Regions from separate parts of the Vibrio sp. SS-MA-C1-2 genome, predicted to be linked through region 2. Evidence: predicted binding sites of a transcription regulator. Region 2 holds the regulator's gene; the other holds the start of a gene.
What was found. The regulator MetJ, encoded in region 2, represses methionine synthesis genes. The targets are predictions, from matches to a motif close to TTAGACNTNTANANGTCTAA.

Region 1: a site for MetJ is predicted at 8,555-8,574, ahead of metH (methionine synthase). Genes of this name have one in related genera too.

What each region holds. Positions count from the first base shown of each region.
Region 1 is NZ_CP090981.1:786,329-802,360, forward strand. It holds gene msrA (peptide-methionine (S)-S-oxide reductase MsrA) at 1-150, opposite strand, end outside; gene L0B53_RS08285 (autotransporter assembly complex family protein) at 349-2,091, shown strand; gene L0B53_RS08290 (hypothetical protein) at 2,093-3,430, shown strand; gene L0B53_RS08295 (translocation/assembly module TamB domain-containing protein) at 3,397-5,883, shown strand; partial or broken gene metA (homoserine O-succinyltransferase) at 5,966-6,903, shown strand; gene L0B53_RS08305 (sodium:proton antiporter) at 7,061-8,350, opposite strand; gene metH (methionine synthase) at 8,674-12,357, shown strand; gene L0B53_RS08315 (MazG nucleotide pyrophosphohydrolase domain-containing protein) at 12,449-12,817, shown strand; gene lysC (lysine-sensitive aspartokinase 3) at 12,931-14,286, opposite strand; gene L0B53_RS08325 (PglL family O-oligosaccharyltransferase) at 14,453-16,032, opposite strand, start outside.
Region 2 is NZ_CP090981.1:438,590-454,621, reverse strand. It holds gene glpK (glycerol kinase GlpK) at 1-1,418, opposite strand, end outside; gene L0B53_RS06650 (MIP/aquaporin family protein) at 1,542-2,381, opposite strand; gene zapB (cell division protein ZapB) at 2,928-3,170, shown strand; gene rraA (ribonuclease E activity regulator RraA) at 3,472-3,987, opposite strand; gene L0B53_RS06635 (1,4-dihydroxy-2-naphthoate polyprenyltransferase) at 4,222-5,127, opposite strand; gene hslU (HslU--HslV peptidase ATPase subunit) at 5,430-6,758, opposite strand; gene hslV (ATP-dependent protease subunit HslV) at 6,770-7,303, opposite strand; gene L0B53_RS06620 (SPOR domain-containing protein) at 7,478-7,903, opposite strand; gene cytR (DNA-binding transcriptional regulator CytR) at 8,159-9,163, opposite strand; partial or broken gene priA (primosomal protein N') at 9,370-11,567, opposite strand; gene rpmE (50S ribosomal protein L31) at 11,836-12,048, shown strand; gene metJ (met regulon transcriptional regulator MetJ) at 12,151-12,468, opposite strand; gene L0B53_RS06595 (O-succinylhomoserine (thiol)-lyase) at 12,701-13,861, shown strand; gene L0B53_RS06590 (aspartate kinase) at 13,871-15,256, shown strand; partial or broken gene metF (methylenetetrahydrofolate reductase) at 15,466-16,032, shown strand, end outside.

The DNA of each region.
Region 1 (16,032 bases), 350 kb from region 2:
ATAGACACCATCTTGCTGCCAAAATAGGCGCTCAGCTCCCCAAAAACAGCCCATTGCTACTGTGATTGCTTGACATTCCTTTGGTGTAGATGTCTCTAATGGGCGATTAAAGATATGGTGAAGCATTGTTTTATTTGGTTGAGATGACATAACAACTCCATGTTGAATCAAATGTGAGATAAATTAGATATACTATTATTTATAGCTTTCTATACGTTGTAGCACATTAATATATCGACGAAAATAGCGAAACCTTATATTGTTGGTATATTATTAAATATATTAATTTCAATTACCGACAAGTAATGAGTGTGTTTAATGATGAACAGTTAAAATAGCAGCCAAATAATGAAAAATATCGTTCCCATCGCTACTCAAAAAATATTACTTCGTTATCTGTTATTAACGTCTTTATTACTTTGTCCAATTCTCTCTTCAGCAAAAACAGTCTATCAGCTTAAAGGTCTGAGTGATGAGCTAACAGTCAATGTCGATGCGCATATTAAGGGACTTCCTGAAGATGACTTTAATACCTCTAAACAATTTCAAGCTCGATTAGCTGAAGCGGTAAGAAGTGCACTTCAAGCTGATGGCTACTATGAACCTATTATTAATATCACGATAGATTCCAGTGGGCGACATGCGGTCGGAACGATTAATGTTTCAGCTGGCAAACCTGTTCGTTATCAAGAGATTGATATTGTTTTTGATTCTTTTGCTTTAGATGACCCTAATTTTAAAAAAGTGCTTAAAGGTGCACCTAAAAAAGGCGATATTCTCAATCATAAAAAATACGATAATATAAAAAAACAGCTACAAAGAATTGCCTCTAAAAAAGGTTATTTTGACGCGAAATTTATTAAAAAAAGGTTAGAAGTCGCACCTTCTCGTCATATGGCTTTTCTAAAGTTAGAGTTTCATTCCGGGCATCGTTATAACTTTGGTCCCGTAACGTTTACTGGTAGCCAAATTGAGCAAGATCGCTTGTCTAGTTTAACGCCTTTCAATGAAGGTGATCCTTACCTATCAACCAAACTGGGTGAATTTAATCAATCATTATCAGGTAGCAGTTGGTTCTCTTCTATCGTTGTCAGTGGCGATACGGATAATATGGCGGGTTATGAACTGCCAATCGATGTTCAACTTGCACCCAGTAAGCGAAATAAGGTCGAAGTCGGTATCGGTTACTCTACCGATGTTCAAACTCGATTGAAATTAAATTGGGATAAACCTTGGATCAATGCACAAGGACACAGTTTACACTCGGCATTTTCTCTCTCTAAACCTGAACAACTGGCCGAGTTTAGTTATAAAATTCCTCTTGAAGATGTCTTAAAAGATTATTATCAATTCCAGTTAGGTTTTAAAGGGGTTGATAATCTAGATACCGATAGCCAAGAATATACCTTCGGCTTTGAACGGGATTGGATCTTTGATAATGATTGGCATCGTACTGCGTTTTTGCGTATCTCATATGAAGACTATATTCAGGCAGATGAAGAAGATGAGACCTTACTTTTAATGCCAGGGCTGACCTATACTCGTACACAGCTACAGAAAAAACCGATGCCTGATTGGGGTAATAAGCAACAGATGACCTTAGAGCTCTCAGATCCTACTTGGGGGTCGGATACGCGTTTTGCACGTGTTCAATTAGGTACCGCATGGATTCAAGGAAATAACAATAATCGAGGTTTATTTCGCCTCGATGCGGGTGCAGTTTTTATTGATGATATAACTAATGCTCCACCTTCTATCCGTTTTTTCGTTGGTGGTGATAATAGTATCCGAGGTTATCGTTATGAGTCGATTGCACCAAAAGATAGTGATGATCAATTGATCGGTGGTCAATACCAAACGACTTCCTCTTTAGAATATCAACGTCGGATTATGGGTAAGTGGTGGGGAGCGCTTTTCTTTGATATTGGTAGTGCTTGGACTGATGCTCCTATTTGGTATAAAGGAACGGGTGTTGGTGTTAGATGGGCCTCGCCAGTAGGACCGGTGCGAATTGATTTAGCATGGGGACTTGATGCACCAAAAGATGATGCTCAGTATCAAATACACTTCTCATTAGGGCCTGAACTTTAATATGGTTAAATTTATTAAACGCCTAACATTAATTATCATATTACTGATCTCTTTGATTTTCGCTTTTTCCACTTGGTTGTTGTTTACTGAATTAGGGTCACAATTAATACGCAGTGCAGTTAACCATTATGTACCCGTAGTGAATATTGATAGCATTGATGGCGCGTTATTAACTGAATCTAAAATTGAAGGGATTACGGTTAAGAGTGATGGCTTGAGTATTCGAGTACAAGAATTACAGCTAAAACTTAATATTAAATCTTTATTCATGGGGCGAGTGAGTGCTGATAAGCTGTATGCCTTAGGGGTTTATGTGGGTTATCAAGATAATACTGACGATAATTATCATGATGATTCAACCGAAAAAGATGAAAGTGCTCCATTTCGTTTCCCTATCACTATTGATTCACCCGATATTAAACTCACTGACGTGAGCCTAGATATTTTGGGAACAAAGTTAAATTGGCAGTCATTGAATACCGGTCTTAAATTACAACGACAAAATATTATTGTTACCAATGGTCAGTGGCATACCATTGGATTACAGTTACCTGCTGACCCTAAACCTGACCCAAAGAATACAACCGCTAACTCTAATAGCAAAAAATCTAGCAGCACAAAATCGACTTCGCCTATGGTGTTACCTGAAGTGGTATTACCGTTGACAATTAAACTCGATAATCTCGATATCACTCAATTTATTTATCAAGGAACGGAAGGCGATAATTCTGATCCAGTGATTGTTAATCGACTTCAAATTACCGCATTTGCCAAAGATGAAGATATCTCTATCAATAAGATGAAGCTGGATATGGCCGATCTGGATCTTGAAGGTAAAGCGGCGATAACCCTGAAAGATAACTATCCTCTAGCGCTAAATTTAAACAGCAGGTTTAAAGACTCCACCTTGAAAGATTACCAAGTCATATTAAAAACCAAAGGTGATCTGACTGATTTAGATGTTGATTCAAAACTCACCACGACAAAGCCATCTAAAACGGATCTTAGTTTGACAGGGCAAGTTAATCTGTTAGATCCAAATATTCCTTTCGATGCAGTATTAGTGAGCCGTTATTTTCAGTGGCCATTGCAAGGTCAAGCCGATTACCAGCTTCATAATAGTAATGTTAGCGTTCAAGGTGATCTTACGCGTTATGGTTATCACTTATCGACGACAGCTGAAGGCAAAGAGATCCCTAAAGCAAAATTAGCCGCTTCAGGCAGTGGAGATATTGATCAAATTAAGCTCGATCAATTAAAACTTGATGGGCTTGGAGGCACAATTCAGGGGCGGGCACACTTTTCTTGGCAATACCCAATGCGTTGGGGGGGGAGTTAACGGCAGATAATATTAACCCACAACTTTATTGGCCTGATATTGCTGCTGTACTTTCTGGTGACATTTCAACAACAGGAAAATTAGAAGAGAATGGCAGTTGGTTGGTTGATATCCCTAAGGCTAAAATTAATGGCTTATATCAAAAACTTCCTCTAGATTTAGCTGGTGATTTAAAAGTTTACGCGACTGATCAACAAGATATTCCAACTTTTATCAGTCAAGGACTAAAACTCGTCCATGGTGATAATCATCTGATTGCTAAAGGAGCGTTAAAAAAACAGTTAGCACTCTCTTTAGATATCAATGCACCGAACTTAACCAGCTCAATTCCTGATGCTGGTGGTTCTATTGTTGGTAAAGTTGATATTAAAGGCTCGGTGAATAATCCTCAGGCAGTGGTGGATCTTACTGCGAATCAATTCTCTTGGCAGAAGTTGGTTTCATTAAAGCAGTTAAAGTTACAAGGAAAAATAGAGCAAAGTAAATTAATTGCTGGAGATCTTAAACTTGATATTGTTGAGTTAAATATGGAAGGGGAGTCAATTCAGTCATTAAGTGCCTCTTTATCTGGTGATGAAAATGAGCACAACTTATCGGTGGAGGCGAAAGGTAAGCCTGTTGGTGTAAATATTAAATTGAAGGGAAAGCTCAATCGTGAAACCGGTTGGCAAGGAACATTCGCTAAAAATAGTATTATCACTCCCGTAGGCCAATGGACAATTGATAAAAACAGTCAATTTAATCTGCTCTTTAAAGAAGAAAAAATCACCACTAATAATCATTGCTGGCGACAAAATAATGGAACAATCTGCTTTAACGATGCGTCTATTTCTCTTGCTGGAGAAAAAAGCCAGAGCCATGTTGTAATCAATCAGCTGTCATTAAAAGCATTACAACCTCTTTTGCCAGCTCACTTAACTCTCAACACCATACTTAATGGTGATGTTTTAGCGCAATGGGGAGGAGATGAAAAACCTCAATTAAAAGGAAAGCTAACCACCAAAGAGGGCGAGCTAAAGCGTAATACAACAGCAACTACATTGATAGCATGGAATGACATAACATTAACGAGTCAATTTAAAGGACAGCAACTCGAACTCGATTTTATGATCGATCTGCAAGATAACGGCAGTGTTAAAAGTCAGTTGATTATTGACGATCTCTTTGCTGCGAATAAACCCTTAAAAGGGCAGTTGGTTATTGATAACGTAAACATTCATCGCTTCTCAAATTTACTGGATGATGGAGCTCAACTTTCAGGAGAGTTAAATAGCCAGCTCATGTTAGGAGGTACGCTATTAAAGCCTGAAGTCAAAGGAGATTTAAATCTCAGCACCTTAGTTTTTAATAGTGTCATTTCACCTTTGGTGGTGAATGATGGTTACATCGATCTTAAGCTTCATGGTTATGATGCAGACTTGAAGAGTGAGATCACCACCAATGAAGGAAAGCTAGATATTACAGGGACTGGAGACTGGCGAGACCTTAAAGCCTGGGAAGCGAAGTTATTTGTAAATAGTAAAGCATTGGAAGTGAAAGTGGATTCCTTGGTTGATCTTAAACTCACGTCTGATATTGAGATTAATGCCAAACCTGGTCGAACTTATGTTACTGGAGATCTCTCTATTCCTTGGGGGCGAATCGAGGTGAGTAAGATTCCAGAAGGGGCATACTCTGTTAGTGATGACCAAGTATTATTAGATGAGCAGTTAAAACCCATACAAGATGAGGCTGCCACCAAGTTTAATATTGATGCAGATATTAAATTAGATATTGGTGATGATGTCAGAATTAAAGCTTTCGGCTTAAAAGGTAATCTGGCTGGACGATTACAGATCAAACAGAATCGTGGTGAACCTCGAGTTGTTGGTCATATCAATGTTGAAAAAGGGACATATAACTCCTTTGCTCAAGACTTGGTGATTCGAAAAGGAAAGCTGCTTTTTAATGGTCCTCTTGATCAGCCATTTTTAGAGGTAGAAGCGATTAGAAATCCAGCCAATACCAACGATGATGTGATTGCTGGTATTCGGGTTAATGGTTCTATTGATGATCCAACGGTTGAAGTCTTCTCTGAACCAAGCTTACCTCAAACTGAAGCGCTCTCTTATTTAGTGCGAGGACGTAAACTTGATAGTGATAGCGGTAATAACTCGATGACAACGGCACTATTAGGGATGGGATTATCACGTAGTGGTAAGTTGGTTAATCAGATTGGTGATGCATTTGGTGTTGATCAATTAGCTCTCGATACCGAAGGTTCTGGGGATTCATCTCAAGTCACTGTCAGTGGCTATGTTACTGATGACTTACAAGTTAAATACGGTGTTGGGCTATTTAATTCATTAGGGGAGTTCACGTTACGATATCGAGTTTTAGAAGATCTCTACTTAGAAGCTGTGTCAGGATTAGACAGTGCGGTGGATATTCTTTATCAGTTTAATTTTGATTAATTATTTTCAGGACTCGACATTAAGAGATTGGCAATATAGTATCTAGAAGTCTAGATGTCTATTTGATGGTAAGGAGACCATTATGCCAATTAAAATTCCTGATTTATTGCCTGCTAGCGATATATTACGTAATGAAAATATCTTCGTTATGTCGGAAAGTCGCGCAATGCACCAGGATATTCGTCCACTTAAAGTGCTGTTGCTGAACTTGATGCCAAAGAAGATCGAGACAGAAACTCAGTTTATGCGTTTATTATCAAATAGCCCACTTCAAGTTGATATAGAGTTACTTCGTATTGATAATCGACCAAGTAAGAATACCCCAACCGAGCATTTAAATAACTTTTATCGTCAATTTGAAATGGTCCAAGATCGTAACTTCGATGGCATGATTGTCACTGGGGCACCTTTGGGATTGGTACCATTTGAAGATGTGGTGTATTGGGATCAAATAAAAAAATTCTTACTTGGGCAGAAGATCATGTGGTTTCGACCATGTATGTTTGCTGGGCAGTTCAGGCTGGATTACAACTCCATTATCAATTGGAGAAAAAAACGAGAACGAATAAGTTATCAGGGGTTTTTCAACATCAACTACAGGTTCCTCAACATCCATTATTGCGTGGATTTGATGATGAATTTTTAGCACCACACTCAAGAAATGCTGATTTTCCTGTCGACTTTATTGAGCAACATACCGACTTAGATGTCCTAGCGAGTTCTGATGAAGCAGGTGTCTACCTTGCAGCGAGTAAAAATAAGCGACAAGTGTATGTATCAGGACATCCTGAATATGACCCATTAACCTTAGATGCTGAGTATCAACGAGATTTAGGTGAAGGTATTAGCCCTCAAATTCCTGAAAATTACTATCCTGATAATAACCCTGAAAATAGACCAAAAGCGAGTTGGCGTAGTCATGGCCATCTGCTCTTTTCTAATTGGTTAAATTATTGCGTTTATCAGCAGACACCGTTTGATCTCTCTTCTCTTGATCATAGCTACTTTACGTCTGAGTAGTTTTATTTACGTATGAATAGTTTTATTAGCGTCTGAGTTACTATTTTATGTTTGAATAGCTATTTGTATCTATATTGAAAATAATAAAAAGCTCGGCTTGCTATTTAATAGCAAACTGAGCTTTTTTAGTTTTTAATCAACGTTTTATTGATTTTTATTAATCACTTTTCTTATTCTCTCTTTCCCATATTTTAGCTTTTTCAATCATAGGAATAATCGTTGAGCCTTGTATTAAAATAGAGAAAACTACCACCGAGTAGGTCATCACGAGAATAATTTCTCGGACATCAATGTTCTTCTCTGGAATCACCATCACTCCTGCGGGTACCGACATCGCCATGGCTAATGCTAAGCCACCACGTAGGCCGCCCCAAGTTAATATGCGCTCGGAGTAGTAGTTATATTTACGATGACGTGAGAAGCCGATATAACACATTTTAACACTAAGGTAGCGACCAAGTAGGACTAACGGAATTGCAAGCACCATTAAGATCCAGTCTTCTTGGTGGAATTGGAATTGAAGCATGGTTAGACCGATCAATAAGAATAATATGCAGTTTAAGAACTCATCAATCAATTCCCAAAAGTGATCTAAGTGATCTTCACTCTCTTTAGAGAAGCCAATATAGCGTGTCCAGTTACCAATCATGATACCCGAAACGACCATTGCAAGAGGACCCGAAACATGGATAACTTCAGCAAAGGCATAACCTGCAGTAGGAATACCTAAAGTGAGTAACTGTTCCATTGAGTGATCATTGGTAGAGCTGATTAAATAATGGAAGATAAGCCCTAAAACAAAACCATATAAGATCCCGCCAACGGCTTCATGCAAAAATAACTCAATCACGCCACCGACAGTGGGTGTTTCGCTACCAAATGCAATGGTTAATAACGTCACAAAGATGACTAAACCAAAACCATCGTTAAAGAGAGATTCTCCCTCTACTTGAGTTGAGATTCGACGTGGAGCATCAAGTTTTTTGACAATAGCCAGAACTGCAATGGGATCCGTCGGTGAAATAAGTGCGCCAAAAAGTAAACAATAGATAAAATCAAGTGGGAACCCAAGAAGTTGCACGATACCCCATAAAGCGATACCGATAAAAAAAGTAGAGAATAGAGTCGCACCTAAAGCCAAAGCGGTAATTTCCCACTTTTGATCTTTCATGTGGGGAAGTTTAATTCCTAACCCACCCGCAAAAAGTAGAAATCCTAAAATACCTTGTAAAAGAAAGCTCTGAAAATCAATTTTAACCAATTGGCTTTCAGCAAGTTCTTCGAGATGAAACCAGCCATTATGACCAGCAATAACAATGCCTAATGAGAGGATTATCGCACCCGCAGTAATGGCGATTGTTGTTTGCATTTTACCAATTTTACTGTTGATAAAGGCGATAAACATCGATATCGCGGCGAGAAAACAGAGTGTACTGTAAACCGACATATTTCGTTCCTAGTGATGATTAATCTAGATTGATATCCAAAAGCTTTAGAGCTATTGATGAGTGGCAAGTAAGTGAGAATAACACTTTCGTAACAACCACAATTATAAGGGTATAACTTAAAGAGCTAGAATATAGATCTACTTTGCAATAAAGACTATAAAAAAGAGCAATTAATTAAAAATCATTTCTGATCGTTGTTATTTTTAGCCATCTATACTTCTGTTGCTAATATGTTAGGATGGTGATTAGCGATAGAAATATAAGCAGAATACCTTTTTATATCTAAAATAATTAATGCCATCAAATAAAGGAGTAAGGGTTGATGAGTACTCAATTCAAATGTGATAGGACGTTACAAATTCAAGATGCTTTAGCACAAAGGATCTTAATTATTGATGGTGGCATGGGGACAATGATCCAAGGCTACCAGTTAGAAGAAGCCGATTTTCGTGGTGAGCGCTTTTTAAATTGGACTTTAGATGTCAAAGGTAATAACGACCTATTAGTCTTAACTCAGCCACAAGTGATTACTGAGATCCATGATGCTTATTTGGAAGCTGGCGCTGATATTATCGAAACCAATAGCTTTAATGCGACTTCCATTGCGATGTCTGATTATGAGATGGCAGACATCAGTGCTGAAATTAATTTAGCAGCCGCAAAATTAGCCCGTCAGGCTGCAGATAAGTGGAGTGCGATTACACCCGATAAACCGCGTTATGTTGCCGGTGTTTTAGGACCAACAAATCGTACTTGCTCGATGTCACCAGAAGTTAATGATCCCAGTTTTCGTAATATTGATTTCGATACACTCGTTGAAGCCTATCAAGAGTCAACAAAAGCCTTAATTGAAGGCGGGGCTGATATCATCATGATAGAGACCATCTTCGATACCTTAAACGCTAAAGCAGCGGCCTTTGCGATTGAATCTGTTTTTGAAAAACTTAATTGCCGCTTACCTGTGATGATCTCTGGCACCATTACTGATGCATCAGGACGAACGCTATCGGGGCAAACAACAGAAGCATTGTATAACTCTCTTCGTCATATTAACCCTCTCTCATTTGGTTTGAACTGTGCATTAGGCCCTGCTGAACTACGCCAGTACTTGGTTGATCTTTCGAATATTAGTGAATGTGCGGTCTCTGTGCATCCAAATGCCGGTCTACCAAATGCTTTTGGTGAGTATGACTTAGAGCCTGAGGAGATGGCAGCCCATATTAAAGAGTGGGCAGAGAGTGGCATTGTGAATATTGTCGGTGGCTGTTGTGGCACAACGCCAGAACACATTAAAGCTATCGCTGAATCGGTAGCAAATGTCACGCCAAGGGTTGCGGCTGATCTCCCCGTTATCTGTCGTTTATCTGGTTTAGAACCACAAAACATTACCGCTGAAACGTTATTTGTCAATGTCGGTGAGAGAACAAATGTTACTGGTTCTGCGCGTTTTAAACGTCTTATTCGTGATGAACTTTACGATGAAGCATTAGATGTTGCTCGTCAACAAGTAGAAAGTGGCGCTCAGATTATTGATATCAATATGGATGAGGGAATGCTCGACACTAAAGCGTGTATGGTTCGTTTCCTCAATTTAATTGCTTCTGAGCCTGATATCTCTCGTGTGCCAATCATGATTGACTCCTCAAAATGGGATGTCCTTGAAGCTGGGTTAAAGTGTGTTCAAGGTAAAGGTGTTGTTAACTCTATCTCACTTAAAGAGGGAGAAGAGAACTTTATTCAGCAGGCCAAGTTAATCCGTCGCTATGGTGCGGCAGTGATTGTGATGGCATTTGATGAAGAAGGTCAGGCTGATACCAAAGCTCGTAAAGTGGAGATCTGTACTCGTGCTTATAATGTGCTGGTGGATAAGGTCGGTTTTCCTGCGGAAGATATTATTTTCGATCCCAATATTTTTGCAGTGGCAACAGGCATTGAAGAGCATGATAACTATGCCTTAGATTTTATCGAAGCAACGGCTGAAATTAAACAGACTCTTCCTTATGCGATGATCTCTGGCGGTGTCTCTAATGTCTCTTTCTCTTTCCGTGGAAACAATCCTGTTCGAGAAGCGATTCATGCGGTTTTCCTTTACCATGCGATTAAAGCTGGTATGGATATGGGGATTGTTAATGCAGGACAGTTAGCGATTTATGATGATCTTCCTATTGAGTTAAAAGATGCGGTTGAAGATGTGGTGTTAAATCGCAGAAGTGATGGTACTGAACGTCTCTTAGATATCGCGAATAAATATCGAGATAGTGGGCAGCAAGAGCAAGAGAGTTCAACTCAAGAGTGGCGAAGTTGGTCAGTAGAAAAACGACTAGAACACGGATTAGTTAAAGGCATTACTGAATTTATTGTCGAGGATACTGAAGAAGCACGTTTAAATGCTGAACGTCCTTTACATGTCATCGAAGGTCCTTTGATGGATGGGATGAATGTTGTCGGTGATCTGTTTGGTGAGGGAAAAATGTTTTTGCCTCAAGTGGTGAAATCAGCTCGAGTAATGAAGCAAGCTGTCGCCCACCTTGAACCTTATATTAATGCCAGTAAAGAGCAGGGGCAGAGCAACGGTAAGATCTTATTAGCGACGGTAAAAGGTGATGTTCATGATATCGGTAAGAACATTGTTGGTGTCGTACTGCAATGTAATAACTTTGAGATTATCGATCTTGGGGTGATGGTGCCGTGCGATAAGATCCTTCAAGTCGCTAAAGAAGAGAATGTTGATATTATTGGTCTAAGTGGACTCATTACCCCTTCATTAGATGAGATGGTTTATGTGGCAAAAGAGATGGAGCGTCAAGGATTCGATATCCCATTATTGATTGGTGGCGCAACAACCTCTAAAGCACACACTGCCGTGAAAATTGAGCATAACTATCATGGGCCTGTTGCTTACGTTTCAAATGCTTCACGCGCGGTGGGTGTTTGTAGTTCATTACTATCTGAAGAACATAAACCTCAATTTGTTGAACGATTAACTGCTGAGCACCAAACCGTTCGAGAGCAGCATGCCCGCAAGCGTAAGCCTTCTGTTCCTGTGACTCTGCAACAAGCAAGAGATAACGCTTATTCAATCGATTGGCAGAACTACACGCCACCAAAACCAGTGACAACCGAATCGACGGTGATTGTGAATCAGCCTATTTCTGAGTTGAGAAAATACATTGATTGGACGCCTTTCTTTATGACGTGGTCATTGATGGGGAAATACCCTGCAATCCTTGACCATCCATTAGTGGGTGGGGAAGCGACTAAGCTTTTTGATGACGCCAATACTATGCTCGATCAATTGGAATCAAATGGTGAGATGAGTGCCAATGGTATCTGTGGCATTTTCCCAGCGAATCGTGTTGGCGATGATATTGAAATTTACTATGATGAGAAACGCGATAAGGTACTTAAAACCGTTCACCATTTACGTCAACAGACCAAAAAAGCCAAAGGGGCAAACTACTGTTTAAGTGACTTTGTTGCCCCTAAGTCGAGTGGCAAAGCTGACTGGTTAGGTGCGTTTGCTGTAACAGGCGGGGTAGGTGAGGATGATATTGCTCGTCACTATAAAGAGGCAGGAGATGACTATAATGCGATTATGGTACAAGCCATCGCTGACCGTTTAGCTGAAGCCTTTGCGGAATATCTTCATCAACAAGTGAGAATCAAGCAGTGGGGGTTTGCTGCAGATGAGCAATTGAGTAACGATGATCTTATCCGTGAAAAGTATCAAGGTATTCGTCCTGCTCCGGGTTATGCTGCTTGTCCTGAGCATACCGAGAAAGAAGCTATTTGGCAGCTTTTAGGTGTTGAAGAGAATATTGGTATGAAGCTGACTGAAAGTTTTGCTATGTGGCCGGGGGCTTCAGTTTCAGGTTGGTATTTCTCTCACCCTGAAAGCCGTTATTTTGCTGTGGCTCAGATTCAACCGGATCAAGCTGAAGAGTATCGACAACGAAAAGATTGGCAACAGAGTGATATTGATAAATGGCTAGCGCCTAATCTGTAGACTAAACAGCAAGGCTCTTTTTATAAGAGCCTTTTTTATTTTATACTCATCATTAAAATAAAAAGTATAAAACTTAATGGAGGTGATAATGATGAATGACTTAAATCGACTATTGGAAATTGCACGTTATAAGTCAACGATTAATCAAAAAGATAATTGGTCTAATCGATCTGATATCTATTTAGTTGAGATCAAAAAAGAGGTTGATGAAGTCGCTGAAGAGTTACCTAAAAATCGCCGCTGTTATTTAGAAGATGAATTAGCAGATGTGTTGTGGGACTACAGTAACCTGTTATTGGCCTTAGAAGAAGAGGTGGGGATTGATCCTCAGTCAGTGATTGCAAGAGCTTGTAATAAATACCAAGAGAGAGTCGCCGCATTAGAGTCGGGTGAAGGCTGGAAAGCAGTCAAAGAAAGACAGCAAGCGAAATTAGCTCTTGAGTTAGCACAAGAGAGTTGAGTCAATTATCGCTTGATTAACTGGATAAAGAAAATAGCGTTAATACTTCCATTTCCAACGAGACATTTCCAACGAGGAAGTTATAAGAGATATTAACGCTTTTATCTGTTTTTTTATTCAAACAGAGCTTGATGAAGCTCTTTTACCACATTTTTCGCATCGGTTTCATTGACTAAGAAACAGAGGTTATGTGGACTTGCACCGTAACAAATCATTCGTAAATTATAATCTTCCAATGTACCAAAGACCTGTTTTCCCGCTCCCTTAGTTGAACTCATTGAGTTACCAATAAGCGCAACTAAACTGAGATCACTTTCGACTTCAACACGACAAAGCTTAGATAATTCATCAAAAGCCTCTTGAGGAAGTTGTGGCGAGCCTCCACAGGTATCTGGTTGATCTAAGGTTAACGACACACTCACTTCTGATGTGGTAATCAAATCAACGGAGATTTTATGTTGCGCTAAGATAGTGAAGACTTCTGCTAAGAAACCGTAAGAGTGAAACATATTCAAACTATGGAGGGTTATCATCGTCTGATTACCACGTAGTGCAAGCGCTCTGAATAATGGTAGCGTTTCTGACTTCTCTTTTACCCAAGTTCCTCCTGCTTCTGGATCTTTTGAGGAACCAACAAACACGGGGATTTGATGACGAACTGCTGGGATCAAAGTTGAAGGGTGGAGAATTTTCGCCCCAAAGTTTGCCATTTCTGAAGCTTCACTAAAACTAATTTCAGGAATTGGTCGTGCCGCAGGAGCTATTCGAGGATCGGTGGTGTAAATACCTGGAACATCAGTCCAAATTTCTAAACAAGCCGCATTAATACCTTCAGCTAAAAGCGCCGCACTATAGTCACTACCACCACGACCAAGGGTTGTGGTTTTGCCCTCTTGGTCTGAACCAATAAAACCTTGAGAAACAACAATGGCGTTTTCACATGCTGGACGTAAATCGGCCAAACAGTGATTCTTGATTTGTTCAATATCTGGTAGCGCTCGACCAAACTGACTGTCTGTTTTTAATACCTGGCGAATATCAAAACGAACAGCATTGTTTCCTCGTTCTCTCAGAAGTTGAGCAAAAAGGAGAGTGGATAATAATTCGCCACAAGAGACGAGTTGATCAGTTATTTCAGCACTGGTTTTGTTTGCAGCTTGCTCGGAAAATTGAGCGATATCGGCAAGCAATAAATCGATGGTTGGTTTTAGCTCAGATCCTTGGTTTAAGTTACTTAAAACTGAATCATGGATGGCGGTAATTTTGCTAATAATATCTGTTCGTTTTTCTACAGTATCAATACCAGAGGCGAGTTCAACTAATAGGTTAGTGACTCCTGAGCAAGCGCTAATGATGACTAAGCGTGTATTTGGGTTATTTTCAATAATGCTGGCGCTGCGACTCATCGCGGTAAAATCAGCGACGCTCGTGCCACCAAATTTAGCGACGGTTATATTTTGTTGCTTCAATGTCGACTCCCTTAACTATTTAAGCACTTTATTTTTTTACTAATCCATTGAGAAATAATTAATCCAGTCATTTCAGTTCAGATCGGTATTTTTATCCATTACCTAATTGATAATGATTTGTTGATTAAATGTCAATGCTTATATTGGGTTAATGGGTAATTTATCGTTATTGAGATGTCCCGGTTAATGTCTTTAACACATTCTTAGGTGTTGTTTTTGTAGCGTTACTTGGATGATAATCAGGATCGGTGATAGTAAAGTGGTTAAAGAGGTAATTACCTTCTAACTTTATTAGTTCAGCTTGCTGTTGTTGCCCAAGCGCTTGATGAGCTCTAAATAACTGTTGATAGATTTTAGGACGAGGGTGCCTTTTTGCCTGCTCTGTCGCCCAGACAATGTATTCATCGAGTAACTGGCGGTTTTGTGATGCGATACCACGTTCAAGTTTGCTCTCATATTGAATCTGATCAAGGGAGTTTTGCCAAATAATAATCGTGTGAAGACGGCGTTCTAGCTTATTTAAACTAATATCCCCTTGTTGATAACGAACCACATAACTGCCTTGGTATAAGGTTGTCGCCATCAAAAGAAATGTGATTGAAAATAAGATAACACCGAGGACTTTCATTATCTGGTAGTGTTTTAATTCAAACTGTTTACGTTTTGGATTAAGGCTATCAATCCAATAAATTAAAACAATGAAGATGACCCAATGAGGGAGCGATTGGTAAAAAGGGAACTCTAATTGCGTATGAATAACGATAGGGAAAAAAAGCGCGACTAAAGCTAAACGTGTCCCTTTTACTGCTTTTAATATCCGAGATAAGACTAACCATGACGCATAAAGCAAAGCCATTAACGGAATAAGGCCGCCTTCTGAGATCCAGTAAAGAAGTTCATTATGAGGATGGGTAAAGCCAGGTAAGCCATAGTATGGAAGATAATTTGCTTGCTGCCATTGTGCGGTATTAATAATGTATGCAGACTCAAAGTTACCATAACCAACCCCCATCCATGGGTATTCAGCAAAGAGGTGCAAGGTTTGTGGGAATGTATACCAACGAGCACTCTCAAACCCTAAGTGTTGAGAGGGTATTTCACTATTGATATATCCCTCACCAATAATAGTCATCGTTGCCGCGATAACTAATGTTGCCACCCATAAATAGATAAGCTTTTTAGGTGCAAACTTTATTAAATAAGGGATTAAAAGCAGAGAACCCACAAAGGCACCAATCCAGCCAACTCTTGAAAATAGGACGATAAGTAGGGGAATAGTGAGGATTGGAGTGATTAGTAATAGGGTATGACGAAAATTAATTTTCCCACGATACATCGGTACTCTGGCTAACATATAACCTGAAATAACCAACCCGGTTGCAAGAAAGCTAGCCATAAGATTTGAGTGTTGGAAAATACCATATGGGCGATTAGCCAATAGCTCATAACCGCCACTGTTTCGACTATCAAAAAGAAGAAACTGTGCCCAACCCAATACAGCTTCAATCCAAACAGCGACAATAATTAACCATAATATTGCTTGTTTCTGACGGTAGTTAAATGAAAATTGCTGCAATGAAAAGAAGAATAGAACACCAGCCCATAGACCGACTATTCGAGGATAACTTTCAGAAATATTAGCATTACTATAACTAAGAGGGATTGTCAGTAGTATGGCGCAGAAGATCAGTTTGAGGGTTAAGCTGTTATAACGAAGTTTATGTTGTCTGCCAGCTTCAATAAAAC
Region 2 (16,032 bases):
GGAACAAATAAAGTATCAATTTCCGCATTATTCTTTAACTCATCTATATTTTGCCAAAAACCAACAGAGAGACCAGCAAGATAAGCGGCACCAAGAGCGGTTACTTCGGTGACTTTCGGACGAACAACTTCTGTTTTTAATAGATCTGATTGAAACTGCATTAAGAAGTTATTGGCAACGGCACCACCATCGACATTTAATTGGGTGAGTTGGATACCAGAGTCTGCCTGCATTGCATCAAGTACATCTCGAGTTTGATATGCAATACTCTCCAACGTTGCTCGAATAATATGGTTCGCATTTGATCCTCGTGTTAACCCTAAAATGGTTCCTCTGGCATAAGCATCCCAATAAGGCGCCCCTAATCCGGTAAAAGCGGGAACCACATAAACGCCATTCGAAGAGCTGACTTTATTGGCAAAGTATTCTGAATCTTTGGCATCAGTGATTAATTTCATCTCATCGCGCAACCATTGGATAGAAGCGCCACCCATAAACACCGCCCCTTCTAGAGCGTAAGCGACTTCACCTTTTTCATCGCAAGCCAGAGTGGTGAGTAATCCATTTTGCGAGGTGATTTTCTCCTTTCCGGTATTCATTAATAAGAAGCAACCCGTGCCGTAAGTGTTTTTTGCTTGTCCAGCCTCAACACACATTTGACCAAAGAGCGCCGCTTGTTGATCTCCCGCAATGCCTGAAATTGGGATTCGCGTGCCACCTTTGCCCCCAACATTGGTTTGACCGTAAACTTCAGAGGAGGATTTAACTTCTGGCATCATAGAGGGTGGAATGTTTAATGCGTCTAAGAGTTTTTGGTCCCATTGTAGGGTATTAATATTAAAGACCATGGTGCGAGAAGCATTGGTATAGTCGGTGACATGTACTCGCCCTTGGGTCATATTCCAGATTAACCAAGTATCGACAGTACCGAATAGCAAGTCACCTTTTTCTGCTTTATCGCGGGCACCTTCGACGTTATCTAAAATCCATTTTATTTTTGTTCCCGAGAAATAGGGGTCGACGACTAATCCAGTATTCTCTTGGATATAATTGGTTAATCCCTGTTTTTTTAGCTGCTCACAAGTTTCTGCGGTACGACGACACTGCCAAACAATCGCATTATAAATTGGTTTTCCTGTGGTTTTATCCCAAACAATTGTGGTCTCGCGTTGGTTGGTGATACCTATACCTGCAACTTGATAAGCTTCTATTCCTGCTTGTGCCATCGCCTCAATTAAGGTGGCACTTTGTGTTGCCCAAATCTCCATCGGGTCATGTTCAACCCAGCTTGCTGTTGGATAAATCTGAGTAAACTCACGCTGTGCTGTGGAAATGATATTGGCATCGTGATCGAGGATTACGGTGCGAGAACTGGTTGTTCCTTGGTCAAGTGCAATAATGTATCTTTTATCAGTCATAACAAAATCATCCTTTATAAAATTATGGATCTATCTCTAAATTGGTTTTTATCCCTTTGCTGCTCGAAGTCACTAGATTGTTGATTGCGTTTGTTCGCCGACGAGTTATTCCAAAGGCATAACTTATTGAGTGGCTTGTTGCTCATCACATTGATTAGGGATCGTGCACCCTCCTTTTTTAGGTTGATATTGACCAACAAACTTCGGATAAGCCCATGCTCCAAATGAGGCACCAGCGATAGGACCTAAAATTGGAATGATAAAGTAAGGGATCGATTTCCCACCACTTAATGCGCTGTCCCAGCCGGCAAAGAAAGCAAAAAGTTTAGGACCAAAATCACGAGCAGGATTCATGGCAAAGCCGGTTAGGGGCCCTAATGATCCGCCAATGACCGCAATAAGAATACCGATTAGTAATGGATTTAATGGGCCTCTAACTGCCCCATTATCATCATCACCTAAGGCTAAAATACCAAACATCAATACCATGGTGATCACAAATTCAACCGCAAAAGCCCCAAAAAGTGAAAGAGCTTGATGTGGATAGGTTGAGAAGATTCCAGCGGTAGCTAAACCGTCTATGCTGCCGCGAACAATATTTTCGGTGGCTTCAAATTCAGCAAAGAGAGAGCTATAAAGAGAGTAGATGAGTGCCGCAGAGCAGAAAGCGCCAAGTAGTTGCGAGCCAATATAAGGAAGGACTTTGTTACGATCAAAGCCATGAAATGCAGCTAACGCAATCGTGACGGCAGGATTGATATGTGCTCCTGAAACCCCAGCGGTACAATAAATGGCAATGGCGACACCAAGCCCCCAAATAATACTGACTTCCCATTGACCAAATTCAGCACCGGTTAATACCAGGGCAGCGACACAGCCAACGCCAAAAAATATTAATAATGCAGTGCCGATAAACTCGGCAATACACTCGCCAATAAGTGTTCTTTTCTCTATCTTATTCATATTAATTCCTTTAATTATTATAAATAAATATTATTAAATCAGTTGCTTATAATTCCATCTTGGCTAGGGTAGAGAAAAAGTGCGCGAACGAAATTGATCATCATCACTTTGCGAAAAATTTAAGATTAAAGGGAGGTGTTTATTTTTTCTTCTGTGAATGGTCTCGAGAAATAAGAACTTTTAATTAATCAATTGGGGCTAAATGAGGCGTGATTTAATATCAATATTTAAATAGAAAATAATAATTGAAAATTTGGTAATAGAAATGTCAGTAAATAGTCATTTTTATCTTAAAGAAAGTTCACTATCATTTAAATATTGGTAGTATACTTCAATGAGATAGATGCTTTTTGATGTTCACCTCTCTTTTAACAGGATGTATTGGTGAGCATATTAATTTATGTTTTCTTGATTGAAGGTTTCGCGGTGTTAGCCTCAACGATTCAGTCATTGAAGTCTAAGTTGAGTATTTATCTCGATGGTATTGAAGTGGGATTAATAAAAATCCTTTACTGTGAATTGTTGAAGTTATTCAGGTGATAGATTATGACTTTTGAAGTATTAGAAAAATTGGAAACAAAAGTGCAAATGGCAGTCGATACCATAGCACTACTACAAATGGAAATTGAAGAGCTCAAAAGTGCAAACGAAGAGTTAGTGCAAGAAGCTGGCGCGCTGCGTGAAAATAAAACTCACTTAGAGCAATCCAATGCAGAGATGCAACAAGAGCATGCAGCATGGCAAGATCGCTTACAAGGTTTGCTAGGTAAAATGGCTGACGTTGAATAAACAGACTCTTTTCACTTAAGAGTATAACGCTATCTCGTATTTAGAGGGCGTTACTCACTCTCTGGATGCGGAGTCGAAGTGCTCACTAAAGTCTGAGTGATACAAAAACGGAGCCAGTTGGCTCCGCTTGTTTATCTATACTTCCACACTTGAAGCTACTAGGTTGTTGACGTCTCTCGTTCGCCCCAATCATATAGTACACCTATACTAATAGAGTCGTACTCGCTTTCCGCCTACTAATAACTCCAATTGTTTTAAGTCTACTTACTTATCTATTTGTAATCAGTGGTACCAATGAAGATTATTCTTCTTCATCTGCAATGTTATCTTCTTCATCGCTATCTAGCGCATCAGGAGAGAGGATAATACCCGTGGAGTCCGCATAAATAAAATCTTCAGGAAGAAAGGTTACGCCACCGAAGTTAACGGGAACATCGACTTCACCGACACCATTTTGGTCTGCTCCTACCGGAATAGAAGTGAGTGCTTTAATGCCAATATCAAACTCGTCAATAAAATCAACTTCTCGAACACAGCCGTAAATCACCAGCCCTTCCCAATTATTGTCCATGGCTAACTGTGCTATATCAGCATCAACAAGTGCACGACGCAATGAACCACCGCCATCGACCAATAAAACACGCCCTTCACCATCTTGGTTTAAGGTTTCATTGAGTATGAGGTTATCTTCAAAGCATTTAATGGTGGTGATCTGTCCCCCAAAGGACGTTCGACCACCAAAAGAGCTAAACATGGGCTCAACCACATCAACTTGGTCAAGATAGATATCACAGAGTGCCGAGGTATTATATTCCATAAACTCACTTCTTATTGTTGCAAGAGAATGCGATGAATGTATATACCCTTCATACTTGAAGATGCTCGCTTGCTGACGGCTAGCAACGCCAATTATTTTAGGTATAGTAAAAGTATAACCTTGCTACTCTGCTTTTCAATGCAAACACTGTGGTTACTCTACATTAATCACATTGATTCTATTTGATGGTGCAATAATCGTTGAACTTTGGTGATCATTTCAGTGAAAAGAAGGTTAAATACTAAGAACCAGCCCGATAGAAAATAAGATATTAGTGATCAATGCACACTTTACAATGACTCCCATCATCGGTCGGATTGCTTCTCCGTTTGTTGATTGGTATACCGCTCGGCCATGCTTTATCAGCATTGGAATTGCAAAAATAAATAGCCAGCCAATCGGTGAATGGATCTCTATTATTGCAAATAAGGCCAAACAAATAACGGCAGTTGAGAGTAAAATAACGTGGTATTTACGTCCCCAGGTTGGCCCCATTCTGACGATTAAGGTCATTTTCCCACAGGTTTTATCGTTATCAATATCTCTTAAGTTATTGATGTTAAGTACTGCAACGGCTAATAATCCGCAAGCTGTCGCGGGTAAGATAACCGACATATCAACATAACCTGTGTGTAGGTAATAAGTCCCTGCAACACCAAGCCAGCCAAAGAATATCAGAACTGAAATATCCCCAAGCCCTCGATAGCCATAAGGTTTAGTCCCCATTGTGTAAGTGATGGAGGCGATAATGGCAAAAACCCCCAACAAGATAAAACCGAAGATATCTGTTGGATTAGAGAAGGCTAAGCTAATTAGATAGAGACCACTGATGATAGTCAGCACGATCGTAAAGGCAATGGCTTTTTTCATCGAAGTTTGAGTAATCAAGCCGGATTGAATTGCACGTTGTGGGCCTAGGCGATCATCATTATCAGTTCCTTGAACTGCATCGCCATAATCATTAGCTAAGTTTGAAAGGGTCTGGAGCAAAATTGCAGTAATCAGAGCCATGATTGCGATGGAAAGAGAGAAGTGAGCTTGCCAAGCAGCGATAGCACTGCCGGTAATAATTGAGGCAATTGCAAGAGGCAACGTTTTTGGTCTTGCGGCATCAAGCCAGATAGCGAATGTTGATTGCATAAGATCTTTTCTCAAAAAATTAATAGCGGGTATTATTGTTATTTTTGACCTAATGAGCAAATTTAGCGAGAAAATAACCCATTTTTATTGAAAAAAGTGATAAATAGTAAGAATTACAGGATAAATTAGTAAAAAATCATAATATTTCAGGACTTATTATGAAGTTAGGCGCATAAAAAAATGACATGTTTATGATCTATATCAATCATAACAACATGTCATTTTTATTAATCGTCCTTTTAAATGATAGTTAAGTGGTAAATCACCACTTAATTCAGTTAAAAAACCCCAATATAATTAAATTAAAGAATAAAGCGACTGAGATCCTCATCTTCAACTAATTCGCCAAGTTGCTTCTGAACATAAGCGGTATCGATAGTGATCGTTGAGCCACTTTGCTCTGTTGCATCGAAAGAGATCTCTTCCATTAGACGTTCCATCACAGTATGTAAACGACGAGCACCGATATTCTCTGTTTTCTCATTTACTTGCCAAGCGGCATTGGCTAAACGTTCAATGCCGTCTTGAGTAAATTCAATATCAACATTTTCAGTCTGCATTAGGGCTTGGTACTGCTCCGTTAGTGAAGCATTTGGTTCAGTTAAGATACGTTTAAAGTCGTTGCTGGTTAGTGCTTCTAACTCAACACGAATCGGTAAACGACCTTGTAATTCAGGAATTAAATCTGATGGCTTGGCAACTTGGAAAGCGCCTGAGGCGATAAACAAGATATGGTCTGTTTTCACCATGCCATGTTTTGTCGAAACGGTACAACCCTCAACAAGTGGCAATAAGTCGCGCTGCACACCTTCACGAGAAACATCACCGCTATTGTTCGATCCTTTACAGATCTTATCAACTTCATCCAAAAAGACGATACCGCTATTTTCTACTGCATCGATCGCTTTTTCTTTTAGCTCTTCTGGGTTGACTAATTTCGCAGCCTCTTCTTCTGTTGCCAGTTTCAACGCCTCTTTTACTTTTAGCTTACGTTTTTTAGTGGTATCGCCAGATAGGTTTTGGAACATCCCTTGAAGTTGGTTGGTCATCTCTTCCATACCAGGAGGCGCCATAATCTCAACACCGACTTGTGGTGCTGCGATGTCCATTTCGATCTCTTTATCGTCTAGTTGGTGCTCACGTAGCTTTTTACGGAATGCTTGACGAGTGGCAGAGTTAGTATCGCTTTTCTCATTCTTTCCCCATGCATCACGTGCTGGTGGAAGAAGCGCATCAAGAATACGCTCTTCGGCATTCTCTTCTGCGCGGAAGCTCATTTTATCCATCTCTTGTTGACGGATTAGTTTAATCGCTGAGTCGGTCAGATCACGAATAATCATCTCAACTTCTTTGCCGACATAACCGACTTCGGTAAATTTTGTCGCTTCTACTTTTATAAATGGTGCATTTGCTAATTTGGCTAAACGGCGAGCTATTTCAGTTTTACCCACACCGGTTGGACCGATCATTAAGATGTTTTTAGGGGTGACTTCTGCACGAAGTTCAACGGGTAATTGCATACGACGCCAACGGTTACGCAGCGCGATAGCAACGGAACGTTTAGCGTTTGCTTGACCAATAATATGACGATCAAGTTCGTGGACGATTTCTCTCGGAGTCATTGTAGACATATTGGTAAACCCTATTTTTGGTTGCTATCGAGTTCTTCGATAGTTTGAGTATGGTTAGTGAATACACAGATATCACCGGCAATTTTTAATGCTTTTTCTGCGATAACTCGCGCATCTAATTCGGTGTTTTCTAATAATGCCATTGCCGCTGCTTGGGCGTAATTACCACCTGAGCCAATCGCAATAAGATCGTGCTCTGGCTGAACAACATCGCCGTTACCTGTAATGATGAGAGAGGCCGTATGATCGGCAACCACTAACATCGCCTCTAGTTTACGAAGCATGCGGTCGGTTCGCCATTCTTTGGCGAGCTCAACCGCCGCTTTAGTTAGATGACCTTGATGCATCTCTAACTTGCGTTCAAATAGTTCGAATAAGGTAAATGCATCCGCTGTTCCGCCAGCGAATCCAGCTAATACTTTGTTGTTGTAGAGACGACGAACTTTACGCGCATTGCCTTTCATTACCGTGTTGCCAAGGGAAACTTGCCCATCACCTGCAATGACCACTTTGTCATTGCGACGTACAGATACAATAGTAGTCACGAAATAACCTCACTCTTTTTTCTGGTGGAATCCAGCTTTGTCTATAACTGTAAGATTGGGGCAATGTTGAATATTTCAATGGCAACAGAAAGGAGAAATAAAAAATGGAGCAATTAATGCTCCATTTATTCGCTTATTTAGTCAAACTAATCTTTATGGTGGTTCGATTTTGAGTTAATCCCATTCCCAATACCAAATAGCGCAGGGGGTGATTTTTGCTCGTTGCAGTGTGTGGCGATCCTGCTCAGCCTTACGCTTTTGTGGGTATGGCCCTAAAATAATACGATACCACGTTCCCTTTGTGCCAGTGCTGGCTTTAACTTGACTGTTTAATCCTTGGAAGGCGATCATTGCTTTACGTTGTTCGGCTTGATCTTTGGATTTATAAGCGCCGCATTGCATCAAATAACGATGGGTGGAGCCTGTCTTATCGACCGCTTCTACTGTCACTTCTTTGTTTTCTAATTCTTCAATGTAGCTCCACTTTTCAGTCGGCTTGGGTGGTAAATTGTCACTCTCTTGTCGGCTTGGTTTGGGTTTAGATACCTCTTTGACAGGAACAGGGGTATCCTCAATCTGTGGTGCTGGTGATTGAGTCAACGAATAGAGCCCATAACAAAAAAGGGAGAGGAGAATAACAGCGAAGAGAATAAATTTGATCGAGACTCGACGTTGTGTTGCGACTTGCTTCTTTTTAGCGCTACTTTTTTTGTGGTAGTTTTCTTTTTTGCACGACCACGACGTACATAATCTTTAGTTGCCACTCAGCTTTAACATATCTTATCGGTAGTGTGATTTATCTAATAATAGTCATTTATATCGATACTGACTAGTGCCGATATAAATTAAATATCATTAGCTTATCGGAGTTGATACACTTTCTCGAATCACTAATTGAGCATCTAATAAACGAGATCCTTTACTCACCTCTTTTCCTTGTAGGATATCCAGTAACATTAACATGGTTTCTCTACCGATATCGTATCGAGGTTGTGATACTGTTGTTAATGCTGGCTCGCAATACTCAGCAAAAGTAATGTCATCGAAGCCGATAATGGAAAGCTCTTCAGGAATTTTAATACCAAGTCTTTTTGCTTGCTGCATTGCACCAATGGCCATCATATCATTGTGACAAAATAGAGCGGTTGGTGGCTCGGGAAGTGTCAATAATGTTGATGCAGCGTGAGCACCTGAAGCAAAACTGAAATCACCTTCAAAAATATACTCTGGGTTTGGTGTAATACCGTAACGATGAAGTGCTTGCTCATACCCTTGATGACGGAAATGGGAAAGAGAGGCAGAAGATGCCCCCATAATCGTCGCAATACGTGTGTGACCTTTTTGAGTGAGATAATTAACAGCTTCAAATGCTGCGGTTAAATTATCGATATGAACGGTTGGGATCTCCAACTCTGGATTATATTCACAAGCCATCACCAGTGGTGGATAGTTTTTTTGCTCAGGCTTGCTAATGTCAAAAGGAAGATCTGAACCAAGAAGTAACATCCCATCAGCTTGTTTCGTATAAAAGAGATTTGCAAAGGCGTTATCTTTGGTGGTGTGTTGGCTACTGTCACCTAATAAGACTAAATAACCATGATCCATCGCTGCATCTTCAATACCACGAATAATCTCACTAAAGTAGGGATCACAGATGTCAGGGATAAGTGCAAGAATAGTTTTTGATTCATTACGGCGTAGGTTACGGGCTAATGAGCTAGGAGAATAACCCGTATTAATTACCGCTTGCTCTACTTTATGTCGGGTTGATGTTGAAACTTTATCTGGATCCATTAATGCTCTAGATACGGTTGCTGTTGACACGCCAGCTACCTGTGCAACATCCTTCATTGTCGCCATAATTATCATTCCTCTATATATAAACCTGCATAATAAGCCCACATTTAATATGGTTGTTTTATGTGCTATTGAAACACCATACTAACAATTGTCGATAATTCTAAACATGAATTGCTTAACATAACGTCAATTTTTGATGTGATCCCGATCTCGTTATAAAGAAATTATTAATTTTTTAATATGTGAAATATTTTATTTTCAGTAACTTAGCTCATATCTTGTGGATCGATATCAATCGTCCAGCGTACTTTTTTAGCTAAAGGAAGCAAACTAATCGCAGGCTTAGCGCTGGCAATGATTTGCTGCATTTTTGTTCTGTTAGGGGTTTGGAGGATCAGTTGCCAACGATATTTTCCTGCCCGACGCGCTAATGGGGCTGGAATTGGACCTAATACGGGCGTATTAACATCGTATAACGGGTGACTTTGAAAGATCCCTTTGATTTGCTGTAAGAGTTGCTCAACACTGTCACTGTCATTTGATTCTGCTCTAAAAAGTGCCAGTTGGACGTAAGGTGGCAGCATTGTCTGCTGTCTTTCTTGTAGCACGGTTTGGCTAAATGCAGGATAGCCTGACGTTAATAGTGTCTGTAATAATGGATGTTCAGGTTGATGAGTCTGCAGTAATACGGTTCCTGGTTTGCTGGCTCTTCCTGCACGACCGGCCACTTGAATAAAGAGTTGAGCTAATCTTTCTGGTGCTCTGAAATCGCTACTAAATAGCGCGCTATCTACATCAATTAAACCGACTAATGTAACGTTGGGAAAGTGGTGACCTTTTGCTAGCATTTGTGTACCAATCAGGATCTGATACTCATTATTATGAATCGCATTGAGATGGCTTTCTAACTCTCCTTTACGGCGAGTATTATCTCTGTCGATACGAATCGTTTTATATTCAGAGAAAAGCTCATTCAGTTGTTGTTCTAACTGCTCTGTCCCGACACCTACAGGCTGTAATTGTGTTGAACCACAGCTACCACACTGGTGCATAACAGGGCGTTGAATACCACAATGATGACAGCAGAGTTCACGATTATGTTGGTGATAAGTGTAGTGAGTATCGCAACGTGGACAATCTGCAATCCAACCACATTCATGACAGATAATCGTCGGTGAATAGCCTCGACGATTTAAGAACAACATCACTTGATTACCGGCATTAAGATGTTTTCTCATTTCAGCCAACATAGGTGCAGAAAGCCCAGCTTGAAGATAGAGACCTTTGACATCGATGATCTGATAAGTAGCAGCAATCGCATTTCCGGCGCGTTGTGATAAAACTAAGGAGTGATATTTACCTGTTTGAACATTATGTAAGGTTTCAATACTCGGCGTTGCTGAGCCTAAAATAATAGGAACTTTATGCTGGTTAGCCCGAAATACTGCCAGATCTCGAGCATGATAACGTAGGCTATCTTGTTGCTTGTAAGAGCTGTCATGTTCTTCATCGATAATGGCGATACCAAGGTCAGCAAAAGGAACAAAGAGGGCAGAGCGAGTACCTAATACTATTCCAACTTGATTATCTCTGGCATCTAACCAAGCTTGAAAACGTTCGGTATCATTTAAACCGGAGTGAATAACGGCAATTGGCACATTGAATCTGCGCTGAAAGCGACTAATGGTTTGCGGTGTTAAGCCTATCTCCGGGACTAATACTAACGCTTGTTGACCTTTTGCGAGCACAGACTCAATGACATTAAGATAAACCTCTGTTTTCCCTGAACCTGTCACACCATCTAATAGATAACAAGCAAAACTGTTTTGTGCATTGATGGTTGCGACCGCTAATGATTGCTCGTGGTTTAACCTTGGTTTCTCTTCTGTAACAGCAAGGTACTTATGCCATTGACAATCGCTAGCCGCTTCTGAAAAAGACTCAACCCATCCTTTTTTTCAACAGCCTTTAAAGTAGCGGTGCTGATCTCCTCTTCTATCAACTGTTGATGCTCAACGGGACGATTGGCCAAACGAGTTAAAATAGCCACTTGTTTTGGCGCTCTTTTTAGTGCGGTTAATGGTTGTTCTCTGCCTTGTTCTGTTAATCGCCATAAACGAAGCGAACTGCGTGTGGCAGGTTTCCCTTTTTTAAGATAACTCGGAAGTGCATTGGCAAAGGTTTCACCTAAAGGGTAGTGGTAATAATGACTTGCCCAACGCAAAAGAGAATAGAGCTTTTCTGGCCAAATAGGTTGTTGATCTAATGCGTCAATAATGGGTTTTAGCTTATCAAGGGAGAAATCACTTTTATCATCAACCGCAATGACAATACCAACCAACTTTTGTCGTCCAAATGGCACTAATACTCGTCCACCAATGACTGTAGAAAGATGTTGGGGAATTAAGTAATCAAAGTTGCGATCAAGAGGTACAGGTAGAGCAACATGGGCGATATTGGGCATAAAAAATATGGCTACCTAACAGTCAATAAAAGTGAAAAAAGTAGGGTATTGTATTATCTCTTTTATATTAACAGAGATAAATTAAGGTGAAACCGGTAAATAAGTCATTAATCGTTAAGATAGGGAAATAAAAAGCAGTAAAATAGTTGATCGAAATTGAGCAATTGATTACAATCCTGCGCCTTACATATTGTAAATTTTTTTAATGACGTACGGTGTCCGGCTTTGGATCGGAAGAGCGGTACGGCCTTTATATTGAGGTAACACCATGAAAACAGGTATCCATCCTGAGTACACTGCAGAAACTGCAAAATGTTCTTGCGGTAACACATTTGAATTCAACACTACTCTAGGTAAAAGCATCAACCTAGACGTATGTGACAAATGTCACCCATTCTACACTGGTAAGCAACGTGTTGTTGATACTGGTGGCCGTGTTGATCGCTTCAACAAGCGTTTCGGTATGGTTGGTAAAAAGTAATTTTACCCGAATACATAAAAAAAGGATGCTGATGCATCCTTTTTTTTATCTGTCATTTAAGCGTTGAGTCGTTAGTTGTTCAAGATCTGGTACTAAGACTAATTATTCGTTTGTATCTGTATCGAGTAATCCCATTTCATTCATCATATTTTTTGCTTCTGCTGGAAGGTCTTCAATACGATCTTTACGAATATCATTATCCGTTGGCAAAGGTTGTCCGGTGTAGGCGTGAAGAAAAGCTTCACAGAGCAGCTCGCTATTGGTTGCATGGCGTAAATTATTCACCTGACGACGTGTGCGCTCATCCGTTAATATCTTCAATACTTTTAATGGAATTGAAACAGTGACTTTTTTTACCTGCTCGTTTTTCTTTCCATGTTCCGCATACGGGCTAATATATTCGCCATTCCATTCAGCCATGTTACACCTTCTCTACAATCATTTGGGTTACTTGAGGCAATTTCGTCCAGATAACGATTGCCATTTTTTCGATATGATGAATTTTAACGGTATTTCTCGCTTTAAGCAAAGACATATAGACGTCTAGATTGTTGACGGTTTAAATAAAGCTGGTAATGTTATGTTTTACTCTTTAATTAGGGTAATTTATTTTGAGTATATTAATATTTTATTAATGAGGAAGGGATAACTCATGAAAGAGAAAAAACTAGCGACTATTGCCGTTCGAACCGGTATTGAATCTGATACGCAACATAACGCGGTTGTTCCACCTATTTACTTGAGCTCTAACTATAGTTTTCCTGAGTTTGGTTCTGTTCCTCAGTATGATTATTCACGCTCAGGTAATCCAACCCGTACCTTATTGGCTAAAACCTTAGCTGACCTTGAGCAAGGCGACGGTGCGGTTGTGACCAATTGTGGTATGTCTGCCGTTAACTTGGCAGCTTCGTTACTCTCTGTTGGCGATCTTATTATTGCGCCGCATGATTGTTATGGCGGAACTTATCGTCTGTTTGATGTCAGAGCAAGAAAGGGTGATTTTAAGGTTCTTTTTATCGATCAGAGTGATGAAGAGGCGTGGCAACAAGCATTGGCACAAAACCCAAAGATGATCTGGTTAGAAACGCCCTCAAACCCGCTGTTACGTGTTGTTGATATTGCTGATATCTGCCAAAAAGCGAAACAATTAACTGATTGCCGAGTGGTGGTTGATAACACGTTCCTCTCTCCGTTATTGCAACAGCCATTAACTTTAGGGGCGGATCTAGTTGTTCACTCCACAACAAAGTACATTAATGGTCATTCAGATGTCGTGGGTGGTGTGGTGGTTTCTAAAACGCCTGAAGATACTGAACAGCTAATTTTTATGGGTAACTGCATTGGCGCAACCAGTTCACCATTTGACTCATATTTGACACTACGTGGTATTCGAACCTTAGCCGTGAGAATGAGAGGTCATGAAGAGAATGCCGCTAAAGTTTTAACTTTGTTAGATCAACACGCTTTGGTCGAAAAAGTGTATCATCCAAGTATAGTGACGCATCCTGGCCATGAAATTGCGAAAAAACAACAAACGGGTTTTGGTTCAATGATAAGCTTTGAGCTTAATGGCAGCGAAACACAATTAAAAACATTTATCTCTGAGCTGAAATTATTTTCACTGGCTGAATCATTAGGTGGTGTTGAAAGTCTGATTGCTCATCCACGTACCATGACGCATCGTGCTATGTCAGATGAAGCTCAAGAAGAAGCTGGATTGTCACCAATGCTGCTACGCCTCTCTGTAGGTTTAGAAGATGGTGATGATTTAGTGGCAGATTTAACTCAAGCATTAAATAAAGCAATTCAATAGGACAAAACCATGCTAACTGAATCTACGATATTGTCTCAACCTACCGCAACCAGAGAGCTGCATAAGTTTGGTGGCAGTAGCCTTGCTGATCCTATCTGTTTTCAGCGTGTTATCTCTATCTTGACTGAGTTCTCGACTAGCGATGATCTTATCGTAGTTTCAGCTGCTGGTGACACCACTAATCGTCTGCTTGCATGGTTAGATACGCGTATTGAACACCCTGATCTTGCTGAGCAGCAATTAACTCAACTCTATGAATTCCAAAAGGGTTTAATTGAGCAGTTATTGCCGATTGAGCAAGCGAAAGATCTCACTACTCGACTACAGAGTGACATTACCGAACTGAAAAGTTATCAGAATCGCGCACTTTCTGAATCAAAAACCGCAACGATTATTGGGTTTGGTGAATGCTGGTCTGTTCGATTGTTGAGTGCATTACTTAATGTAAATCAACTTCCTGCGACGACGTTAGATTCACGACTCTTCTTACGTGCTGAGAAAGCGGTTCAGCCTGAGGTGAATCGTGGGTTATCTTGGCCTCTATTGATGGAGCAATTGACTCAGCATCATGGCCATCGAATTGTGATTACGGGCTTTATGGCGCAGAATCAAGCGGGAGAAACGGTACTTTTAGGACGTAATGGTTCTGATTACTCTGCTACGGTTATTGGTGCATTAGCTGAGGTCTTAAAAGTGACGATTTGGAGTGATGTTGCCGGCGTTTTCAGTGCCGATCCACGCAAAGTGAATGATGCTTGCCTATTACCGTTATTGCGATTGGATGAAGCGAATGAGTTAGCTCGCTTAGGCGCTCCTGTCCTTCATCATCGTACATTACAGCCTATTGCCCAAAGCACGACAGATTTAATGCTGCGCAGCAGTCATCGTCCTAATGTTGGCTCAACGAAGATTGAAAGAATATTAGCCAGTGGATGTGGGGCGAAAATAGTGACGGCATTAAATAATATTGCGGTGATCGATATTCAAATTCCTGAAAGTCACGATTTCGCCCATAATAAGATAGAACTAGAGCAGTTATTAGCTCACCATCAACTTTCTCCTTTAGTGCTGCATACCGATGAACAACAACAGGTTATCTCTGTCGCTTATAAGCAGGATTTAATGGCGAATGTGCACGATATTATCGTAAAAAGCAGTATTGATGGCGAAGTATCTATAAAAGAGCAGTGTGATCTTATTGCGATTGTTGGTGCGGGGGTGAGTAAGAATGAGCACCACTGCCACTTCTTTTATCAGCAGTTAGCCCAAGAGTCTGTCGACTTTATCGCGATGAGTGAAACTGAATTAAGTCTGATTGCCGTACTATCAACGAGTGATACCGATCGTTTAGTCTCTCATATTCATTCTGCGGTATTTCAAGCAACAGCAGACTAGTCGATCTTATTATTTAGGGTATCGACTACTGATGCTCTTTAATCGTAGTTTTAAAAACAGAGTGATTGTTAAGGATATTAATCATCTTTGTTATTTTTATTATCAATGAGCATTGACATCCTCTCTACATCGCGTAATGTTGTAGCCATATAGACGTCTAAAATGATTTGTAAGGACGTTGGCATTTCAATAAATTAAGGATGATCATTATGGCGTATTCACATGTAAGCCAATTAGATGCATTAAATCAGAATATCGCCGATCTTAATGGTGATATTAATGTTTCTTTTGAGTTTTTCCTCCAAGTAATGAAAAGATGGAGCAGACATTATGGCAATCTGTTCATCGGCTTAAATCTCTAAAACCTAAGTTTGTCTCGGTCACTTATGGTGCTAATTCTGGTGAGCGCGAAAGAACCCACTCGATTATTAAAGATATTAAATCTCAAACGGGGTTAATTGCCGCGCCTCACTTAACGTGCATTGATGCTTCAAAAGATGAATTAAGAACATTAGCGAAAGATTATTGGCAGAGTGGGATTCGTGATATTGTCGCACTTCGTGGCGATCTTCCGCAAAATAGTACTATTCCTGAGCTATATGCGTCAGATCTTGTTGCTCTACTTAAAGATATCGCTGATTTTGATATCTCGGTGGCGGCTTATCCTGAAGTTCACCCTGAAGCAAAAAGTGCCCAAGCAGATTTAATTAACTTAAAACGTAAAGTTGATGCTGGAGCAAATCGTGCGATTACTCAATTCTTCTTTGATATTGAAA